Regions from separate parts of the Pseudomonas sp. BN414 genome, predicted to be linked through region 1. Evidence: predicted binding sites of a transcription regulator. Region 1 holds the regulator's gene; each other region holds the start of a gene.

Evidence for each region. Region 1 encodes LexA, which represses DNA repair genes until DNA is damaged. Its sites were predicted from a motif close to CTGTNTNNNNANACAG; they were not measured.
Region 2: recN (DNA repair protein RecN) is a predicted target of LexA. The motif match lies at 1,346-1,361, and genes of this name have one in related genera.
Region 3: imuA (translesion DNA synthesis-associated protein ImuA) is a predicted target of LexA. The motif match lies at 1,716-1,731, and genes of this name have one in related genera.

The regions. Positions count from the first base shown of each region.
Region 1 covers NZ_SSOL01000075.1:133,331-136,603, reverse strand. Annotated here, with positions in the region: gene nagZ (beta-N-acetylhexosaminidase) at 1-285, opposite strand, end outside; gene E8E95_RS23120 (L,D-transpeptidase) at 295-819, opposite strand; gene E8E95_RS23115 (TetR/AcrR family transcriptional regulator) at 864-1,571, opposite strand; gene lexA (transcriptional repressor LexA) at 1,803-2,414, shown strand; gene sulA (SOS-induced cell division inhibitor SulA) at 2,425-2,898, shown strand; gene E8E95_RS23100 (hypothetical protein) at 2,980-3,213, opposite strand.
Region 2 covers NZ_SSOL01000054.1:130,844-134,116, forward strand. Annotated here, with positions in the region: gene recN (DNA repair protein RecN) at 1-1,321, opposite strand, end outside; gene grpE (nucleotide exchange factor GrpE) at 1,478-2,047, shown strand; gene dnaK (molecular chaperone DnaK) at 2,146-3,273, shown strand, end outside.
Region 3 covers NZ_SSOL01000065.1:71,439-74,711, forward strand. Annotated here, with positions in the region: gene E8E95_RS13330 (DNA polymerase Y family protein) at 1-994, opposite strand, end outside; gene imuA (translesion DNA synthesis-associated protein ImuA) at 998-1,612, opposite strand; gene E8E95_RS13340 (M28 family metallopeptidase) at 1,819-3,273, opposite strand, start outside.

The DNA.
Region 1 (3,273 bases):
CTCGGCCAACTGCTCGGCGTTATCGTTGTCGGCCAATGCCCGCATCGCGGGAAGGCGCAGGAAACCCTGTCGCAGGCGTTGTACGCGGCCGCCTTCCTGATCGACAGCCAGGATCAGGTCCGGACGAACGGCACGAATGGACGCACAAAGCTCACGCACCTGGCGCGGGCTTTCGATGTTGCGGGCAAAGATGATCAGGCCGGCAACTTCCGGCTGACGAAGGATCTGCCGATCCTCAGCGGTCAGCCAGGTGCCGCCGATATCCAGCATCAGGGAACCTTGCATTAAAAATCCTTAAGAGAGTTGCGTCGCCGCCCAATCCGGGCAGGGCGCTTCGTCAATGCGTACCGCACAGTGGACGGGTACTCGATCGAAGAGTTCCAGCACATCCGTATTGCGCAGACGAATGCACCCGTGAGAACGGGGAACGCCCATGGGCTCGGTGTCGGGCGTACCGTGCAGGTAGATATAGCGGCGGAAGCTGTCCACGCTGCCGAGGCGATTGCGGCCGGGCTCTCGTCCGCTGAGCCAGAGGATGCGGCTCAGGATCCAGTCCCGTCCCGGAAAGCGCTCGTGCAGCTCGGCGTTCCAGACCTCACCCGTCCAGCGTCGACCACGCAGCACCGCCCCCTGGGGCAAGGCGGCGCCAATCTTCGCGCGAACCTGGTGCAAGCCACGGGGCGTGCAATTGGAGCCGTTGGTTTCACCTGCACCGTTGAGCGCGGTGGAGACAGACATGCGCAGCACCAACTGCCCCTCGGCAAAGCCGTAGAGCTGTTGGTCAGCGATGGAGATATGCAGAAGATCGAGGTTTTGCATGGGCCGCAAGCTTAGCTGATCAGCCCGCTCGCGCCCATAGGGGATTAAGCCTTGGCGGGAGACGCCGCGGCCTTGTTGCGCGGCTTCAGCATGGCGCTCGCCAGTACCTCATCGGTCACGCCAGTCTCGGCACGCATGCCGGCTGCCAGGAATGGCACCATCAGGCGCATGACCTGCTCGATCGAGGTGTTCACGCCGAAGTCGTTCTCCGCCATCGCACGCAACGCCTTGATCCCGGACATGCTGAACGCTGCGGCGCCGAGCATGAAGTGCACCCGCCAGAACAGTTCCAGCGGTGGCACCCTTGGTGCGGATTCGTTCACCAGCAGCATGTATCGACGGAAGACCTTTCCATAAACCTCTTCCAGATACTTGCGCAAGTGCCCCTGGCTCTGACTGAATGCGAGCCCGAGTAGACGCATGAAGATAGAAAGGTCGTTGCCGCTGCGAGGTTTTACCGCAAGAGCCTGCTCAACGAGCATTTCCAATAGCTCTTCGAGGCTTGCCTTGCTTTCGGCCTTGGCCTGGCGGCGATCCAGTTCACGCTCCAGACTCTGGCAGAATGGACCAAGAAAGCGCGAGAAGACCGCCTGGATCAGCGCTTTCTTCGAGCCGAAGTGATAGTTCACCGCTGCCAGATTGACCCCAGCTTTGCTGGTGATAAGGCGCAACGAAGTCTCGGCGAAGCCCTTCTCCGCGAACAGCTGTTCCGCAGCATCCAGAATGCGTTCTACGGTTTCCGACTGGGCCATGGCTCCTCCGCCTGACAAACACTTGTTTGAAACATACGTTTCAGCCGGTCAGCTTGTCAAGCCGCCTTCACCACTATCTGACGCAACGGTCATTCTCGCCGCGCAGTCACGCGATGAAGCTTTCTCGCTCTTTCCGCGCCCTCCTTCTGCCCTCTCCCAAAAAAGAAGCGTTGCCAAGGGCGAATCACTGTATATAATCCCAGCAACTGTATAAAAAAACAGAGCGCCTCCATGCTGAAACTGACGCCCCGCCAAGCCGAGATTCTCGCATTCATCAAGCGCTGCCTTGAAGACAATGGCTTCCCGCCTACCCGCGCCGAGATCGCCCAGGAACTTGGCTTCAAGTCACCCAACGCCGCTGAAGAGCACCTCAAGGCACTGGCACGCAAAGGTGCGATTGAGATGACGCCGGGCGCTTCCCGAGGCATTCGCATCCCCGGCTTCGAACCCGGCAACAGCGAAGAAGACGGCCTGCCGGTAATTGGCCGGGTCGCTGCAGGCGCGCCGATCCTCGCACAGCAGAACATCGAGGAATCTTGCCGCATCAATCCCGATTTCTTCCATCCCCGCGCCGACTACCTGCTGCGTGTTCGCGGCATGTCGATGAAAGACATCGGCATCTATGACGGAGACCTGCTCGCCGTCCATAGCACTCGTGAGGTCCGCAACGGTCAGGTGGTCGTGGCCAGGTTGGGCGAAGAAGTCACGGTCAAACGTTTCAAGCGTGAAGGCGACAGGGTCTGGCTAATTGCCGAGAACCCGGAGTTCGCCCCAATCGAAGTCAACCTGGATGAACAGGATCTGGTGATCGAAGGTTTGAGTGTCGGCGTGATCCGCCGCTAAAGGAGGCGTTATGCAGTTCCCGCAGTCGCTTGGTCGGTCGCAACTCCCCCTGTTCCACGACGCCATCCTGGCAAATCCCGTGGCGCCGTTGCTGACCGATGTGGTCGAAGAACCCAGCAAGGAAGAACCCGAAGCGTTCAGCGAACTGTCGCTACGCGGTGCAGCCGGGCATTGCCGCAGCCTGCTCGCCTCGATATTGCGGGAACTGAGCGAAGAGAAAGACGCGCGCTGGCTGACATTGATCGGCGCACCCGCGGGCCTGTCCCGCGACTGGCTGCGCGAGTCCGGCCTCAACCGCGAACGCATTCTGATTCTTCAACCACGGGGAGAACAAAGCGCTCTCGAACTGGCTTGCGAAGCCCTGCGTCTGGGCCGCAGCCATACCGTTGTGAGCTGGCTTCAATTGGGGCAACGAGCCAAACGCCAACTGGCCCAGGCAGCACGCCAGGGCGACGCGCAAAGCCTGAACATTCTTCTTGGCTAAAAAGTTACGGGCGCCTGGCGATTGCTGCGCCCATCTGACACAAGACGGTAACCGGATCAGTGGAAGATCTGGCTCCAGAGATCAGTGCAGGACGCGCGGACCATCCTGATGGTCCATCTCACCTTCAGCCAGTCGACCCGCCATCTGAACACCCACATTCAGCATGGCCTTGGCGACTTCCAGGTGATGCCCCTGAAGGAAAGCCTTGGCATCGGCGGAGAAGTCCAGCGTCACCAACGCCTCCTCGTCCTCAGCCCGGCGCAGAATGATGCGACCATCAGGCAGTTCGACTATTTCCAGAAAGGACGTAGGCATAATTTTAAATCTCCACGAAAGGCGGCCATTGTAGCAGCCAGCCGCCAGCACGCCCTAGCC
Region 2 (3,273 bases), on a different contig from region 1:
TGATGCGGGACAGCTCGCCGCCTGAGGCCACCTTCGCCAGTGCCTTTAGCGGCTGTCCGGGGTTGGCACTCACGAGAAACTCCACCTGCTCCAGTCCGTAGTGCTGCGGCTCGTCCAGTTGGCTGGCATGTAGCTGGATATTGAAGCGCCCCCCAGGCATGCCCAGGCGCTGCATCTCGATTTCCACGGCGCCAGCCAGGTTTCCGGCTGCCTCGCCGCGCAGCCGGCTCAGTTCCGCGGCTTTCTCCTGATAGTGACGTTCATAGGCTGCCAGTTCCTCGGCCAGCCGCTCGGCTGCTTCGTCGTCGGCGTTGAGGGCTTCCAGTTCATCCAGCAAGCGCTGCTGGAGTTCGGCCAGGTCGCTTGGTTGGACGCGGTGCTTGCGCGCAAGGGTGTAAATGGAGTCGAGGCGTTCTTCCAGGGCTTGCTGGCGTTCGGGGTCAGCGTCGAAGTGATCGAGGAAGCGGTTCAGCTCGCCCACGGCTTCTTCGACCTGGATCTGCGCGCTGGACAGCAGGTTGACTGACTCCGCCAGGGCGCCCGGTTGGGCATGAAACGCCGTGAGGCGGTTGAGACTGGCGGTCAAGGCGCTGAGCACATTGCCGGCATCGCTGTCGCTGCACATTTCGATGACCTGGCGGCAGGCGGCCAACAGGCTCTCGGCATTGGCGAGGTTCTTGTGCTCCTGCTCCAGTTGTTCCAGTTCGTTCTCACCAAGTGCGAGATTTTCCAGCTCGTCCAATTGATAGCTGAGCAGTTGGTGGCGCGCCCGCTGCTCGTCGCCTGCGCGGGATAGACGCTCGAGTTCCTGGCGGGTCTGCCGCCAGCGCTGGGCTGCCAGTTGCACCTGGCGGGCCAGGTCGCTGGCGCCTGCGAATTCATCCAGCAGACGGCGATGGGTGTCCGCCTTGAGCAGGGATTGGTGTTCGTGCTGGCTGTGGATGTCGATCAGCAGTTCGCCGAGGGTCTTGAGGTCGCCCTGCGGGCAGGGGCTGCCATTGATGTAGGCGCGGGAGCGGCCTTCGGCGGTGATGACGCGCCGCAGAATGCAGGGACCATCGTTCTCAAGGTCGCGCTCGGCCAGCCAGGCGCGGGCTTCGGGAATGTCGTTGATGTCGAAGCTGGCAAGAATGTCGGCCTTGTCGGCGCCGGGGCGCACCACACCGCTGTCAGCGCGGTCACCCAGCGTCAGGCCGAGGGCGTCGAGCATGATTGACTTGCCGGCACCGGTTTCGCCGGTGATCACGGACATTCCACCCTCGAGCTCCAGATCCAGGTGCTCGACGATGGCGTAGTTGTGGATCGACAGGTGTACCAGCATGGTGCGACTCCCGCGCTGAGATGGCTGTGTATTTATACAGTGTTTGTTTTCTGCCTGACAATCGCCCCTCCCCCTTGAAGCGACAAATTGCGGCCCCATATAGGCGGACATATCAGCGGGTCTTTACCCGCAGCTGTCTTTTATGAGGAGGAAGGCATGGCCGACGAACAGACCCTGGATAACCAGACCCCCGAAGCGAATCCTGCTGCCGAAACCGCATCCGGCGAAGACCTCGCTGCCCGCGTACAGGTGCTGGAAGAGCAGCTGGCCGCGGCCCAGGATCAGTCGCTGCGTGTTGCCGCCGAGCTGCAGAACATCCGCCGCCGCGCCGAGCAGGATGTGGAGAAAGCACACAAGTTTGCCTTGGAGAAATTCGCCAACGACCTGCTGCCGGTCGTCGACAGCCTGGAGCGCGGCCTGGAACTGTCCAGTGCCACCGACGAGACGATCAAGCCGGTGCGCGAAGGCATGGAACTGACGCTCAAGCTGTTCCACGACACGCTCAAGCGTCACCAGCTGGAAGCCGTGGACCCGCATGGCGCGCCCTTCAACCCTGAGCACCACCAGGCCATGGCCATGGAAGAGAGCACCCATGTCGAGCCGGGTAGCGTTCTGAAGGTGTTCCAGAAGGGTTACCTGCTCAATGGTCGTCTGCTGCGCCCCGCCATGGTGGTGGTCAGCAAGGCGCCGAGTGCGACGCCGCCGTCGATTGACGAGCAGGCTTGAAATCCGGGCTCGGGCCCCCATCTGTTAGTTCAAGCGTTTATGTGCTGCCGCGGCCCATGAAGTGAGGCCGCGGAGAATCCAAGTTCGGGAGAGAGAATATGGGCAAAATCATCGGTATCGACCTGGGGACCACCAACTCCTGCGTGGCCATCCTGGAAAACGGCAACGTCAAGGTGATCGAGAACGCCGAAGGCGCTCGCACCACGCCGTCCATCATCGCGTACACCAACGACGGTGAGACTCTCGTCGGCCAGTCCGCCAAGCGTCAGGCGGTCACCAACCCGCAGAACACCCTGTACGCCGTGAAGCGCCTGATCGGTCGCCGCTTCGAAGAAGACGTCGTGCAGAAAGACATCAAGATGGTTCCCTACAAGATCGCCAAGGCCGACAACGGTGACGCCTGGGTCGAAGTGAAGGGCCAGAAGATGGCTCCGCCGCAAATCTCTGCGGAAGTGCTGAAGAAGATGAAGAAAACCGCCGAAGACTACCTCGGCGAGCCAGTGACCGAAGCGGTGATCACCGTTCCGGCCTACTTCAACGACAGCCAGCGCCAGGCCACCAAGGACGCCGGCCGCATCGCCGGTCTGGACGTCAAGCGCATCATCAACGAGCCGACCGCGGCTGCGCTGGCCTATGGCATGGACAAGGCCAAGGGCGACCACACTGTCATCGTTTATGACCTGGGCGGCGGTACCTTCGACGTGTCGGTGATCGAGATCGCCGAAGTCGACGGCGAGCACCAGTTCGAAGTGCTGGCCACCAACGGTGACACCTTCCTCGGTGGTGAAGACTTCGACCTGCGCCTGATCGACTACCTCGTCGACGAATTCAAGAAAGAATCCGGTATGGACCTGAAAGGCGATCCGCTGGCCATGCAGCGCCTGAAGGAAGCCGCCGAGAAGGCCAAGATCGAGCTGTCCTCCGCTCAGCAGACCGACGTCAACCTGCCGTACATCACTGCAGACCAGACCGGTCCGAAGCACCTGAACGTGAAGATTTCCCGCGCCAAGCTGGAAGCCCTGGTCGAAGACCTGGTCGCTCGCACCATCGAGCCTTGCCGCATTGCTCTGAAGGATGCCGGCCTCGACGTATCCGACATCCAGGAAGTGATCCTGGTCGGTGGTCAGACCCGCATGCCGCTGGTGCAGAAGCAGGTTGCCGACTTCTTCGGCAAAGAGCCGCGCAAGGACGTGAACCCGGACGAAGCTGTCGCCATCGGTGCCGCT
Region 3 (3,273 bases), on a different contig from region 1:
CCCGCGCCTGCAGGCGGAAGGCGCGCACCGGGGCCGGCACCTGCAACTGCTCCAGGCGTCCACGTGCCAGCTCGAAGAGCATGGCCGCCTCACGCTCGGCACTGAGCAACCCCACCGGCACCAGGGTATCGGCGAGATCACGGTGCTCCAGGGAGAGCGTGAATCGCTGCACACCGCTGTCGCGCCCGGCGAGGAAGGCGGCCAGGTCAGCGGTGAGACGGCGCAGGGGGAAGAGCAGCGCCTGATGGGACTCCACTTCGAAGTTCAGCTCGATGCGCAGGTCGAACTCATCCGGCGGCCGGTAGTACTCCAGCGCCAGCGGACGCTCGCCGAGCAGGGTGTCGAGGTGCTGCAGCACGTCTCCCGGGAAGCGGCGGGCCACCGTATCCCGTGGCAGCGCCAGCACCTGTTCCAGGTTGCGCAGCCCCATGCGGGAAAAGGCGGTGGAGGTCTCCCGCGCCAGCCCGGCGCGATCCACCGGCATGCGCCCAAGCGCCTCGCGCAGATCATCCTGGCTCGTCACCGCCAGGCCATCGTAGGCATTGGCCAGCATCCGCGCCGCCGCCGGATTGGGCGCAGCGACGATGCGATGGCGAAAACCAAGCGCCGCCAGCTCCCGTCGCAGCCGTGCCTCGAAGCGTGGCCAGGGACCGAACAGGGCGAAGCTGGATTCCACCTCCAGCAGCAGGCAGCGCGGGTAGCGCAGGCTGACCTGGGAACTGAAGCGATAGGCCCAGGCGGCGAGCAACTGTTGCCAGCGCTCGACCTCTGCCGGGTCGTACTCGACCAGGGTGAAATCGCGGGTCAGGGCATGGGCGGCGGTGAGTGACTGGCCAGGGCGCAAACCCAGTGCCCTGGCCTTGAGATTGAGGGCGCGCAGCACGCGACGCTGCGGGGTGCCGGTCACCAGCGCCAGGGGCGCTTCGGGGTCGGGGTGGCCGCGCAGTACGCCATCCAGCGCCAACTGCGGCAGCAATATGCAAGCCCAGCGCATGCGTCATCGGGCCAGGGCGATGGGGGCCGCGGGTGGCAGGCCGCCCCGGCACTTGAGCACCCGCAATTGCGCCGGCCATCCATCGACGGCGATGCGCACGGCCGCCGGCGACGGGTTCAGGGCGGCTTCCAGAGGACGATAGGCGAAGGCCAGTGTCTGCCCGGTTTCCGCGGCCACCTGCAAACGGCGCAGGGCGCGATCATCGACCTGCTGCGGCCAGCAGAGCACCGCGCCGCAGCTGCCGGAACGCAGGCATTGCTCGGCCGCCCAGAGGGCATCGCGACCGTTCGCCTCCACCAGCGCCAGCCAGCGCAGGTCCACCCCAGCCGCCTGCCAGGCCTGGGGATAAGGGATATGCGGCGGCGCCACCAGCACCACGCGCTCGGCGCTGGCGGTCAGCCGCGCCAGGGTGGGCCAGAGCAGGCGCAGTTCACCCAGGCCCGTGGCTGGGGTGAGGATTTCGCTGAGTGCGGCTTCGGGCCAGCCACCGCCGGGCAAGACCCGGTCCAGGGCGGCCAGGCCAGTGGGTTGCTCGCTGCTGGACGGCAATGCGCCGGGCTGGCCTTTCCAGACCCGCCGCTCATTGAGCAGGGCATCGAGGGCAACGACAGCGCCCATCAGTCCCGCTCACTGCCAGAAGAGAAAAACGGCAGCCCCGGGGCGGGGCTGCCGAAAGGGCCAGGAACAATCATCAAGGCCATTGGGGGAAATCCTACGAATACTGTATTTATATACAGTAAATCGCAGAGATTTCCCACGGTCAATTCAGATAAGACAGAAGGCCTGCGAAAGCACGAATGTCCCGCAGGCCAGACGCCTCTCCGTCATTTCACGTAGTGATTACCCCAGCGCTCGGCCTGGCGCACCGACTGCTGACGCAGGGTGGTAGCGCCTTTCGCCTGTTCGGCGGCCGCAGCGATCTCGTCGTCGATGATCTTCGTCGACAGCGACAGCCAGCTGGTGGCGAACGCCATGGCGTCGCCATTGATCTCCAGGGCGTTCAGGTCGATGTTGGCGGTGGTGTCGCAGCCCTGGTGGTAGCACGGGTCGAAGGGTTGGCCGGCAGCGCCGCCATACCTTTGTGCCTGCTCCTCGCTCTTGATGTCTTCGGCGCCCGTGAACAGGCCACCGAAGGGAATGCCCACCTCGAAGAACTGCGCATAGTCGGAACGGAAGTCGATCTGGGTACCTTCGAACGGCTCGCTGCGAAGCGTGAAGTAGGCTTCGAACAGGCGCTCGATGGCAGCCGAACCGGCCGGGCCCTGCAGGCCAAAGGAAGAGCCGTCACCGTCATAGATGAAGTTGCCGAAGTTCGGCGAACCGATCATGTCGAAGTTCAGGTACGCCTTGATCTTCTTCCGTTCCTCATCGCTCAGGCTGTTGACGTAGAAGGTCGAGCCCACCAGCCCCGATTCTTCAGCGCCCCACCAGGCGAAGCGCACCTTGTTCTGCGGGTGCGCCTTGCGTAGGAGTACGGCCATTTCCAGCAAGGCCGCGCTGCCCGAGCCGTTGTCGTTGATGCCCGGCCCTTCGAATACCGAGTCCAGGTGAGCGCCGGCCATCACCACGTTCTTCGGATCGCCACGCCGGGTCTCCGCCACGAGGTTGAAGGTCTGCGTCTTCTCGCGAATCACATCCGCCACCATGTGCAGCTGCAGTCCAGGGGTCTGGGACCAGGCCACGCCGTTGTCATAGGTGGCGAACAGCACCGGAATGCCACCCTCGTACGTGTCGCCCAGGGTGACGTTCTCCAGGCCCTTGCGGTCCTCGGTGTTGCCCTGGTTGAAGATGATCACGCCCGCTGCACCCGCGGCGGCGGCGTTCTCCGCCTTCACTTCGAAGCTGCAGCTGCCACGCTGGACCAGGGCGATGGCGCCACTGGGGAAGCCGGCGAAATCTTCCACCTCGCAGCCGCTGGTGGAGGTGTTGCCGGCCCCGAGGGACAGGTCAACCGGCACGACCTGGGCGCTAATGTCACCGGGGTCCGTCTGCGACAGGTAGTTGAAGTCCTCCTCCCAGACGTAGTCGATCGGCTGCGGCGCCAGGGCTTGCAGGGTGCCCGGTCCCTTGGGGAAGAAGGCAGTGAAGGGGAAGGGTTGAACCTGAACCTGGTAGCCGGCGCGCTCCAGGGTCTTTTTCACGTAGTCGACCGACGCCTGGTAGCCCGGCAGGCCGGCGGCGCGGTTGCCATCGTTCAAGGTGGCGAGGTCCTGCAGCTCCTGCAGGCGGTGCATCACATTGCCCGCCTCCAGGCACCGCGGCAGGCCCAGGGGCGTGCC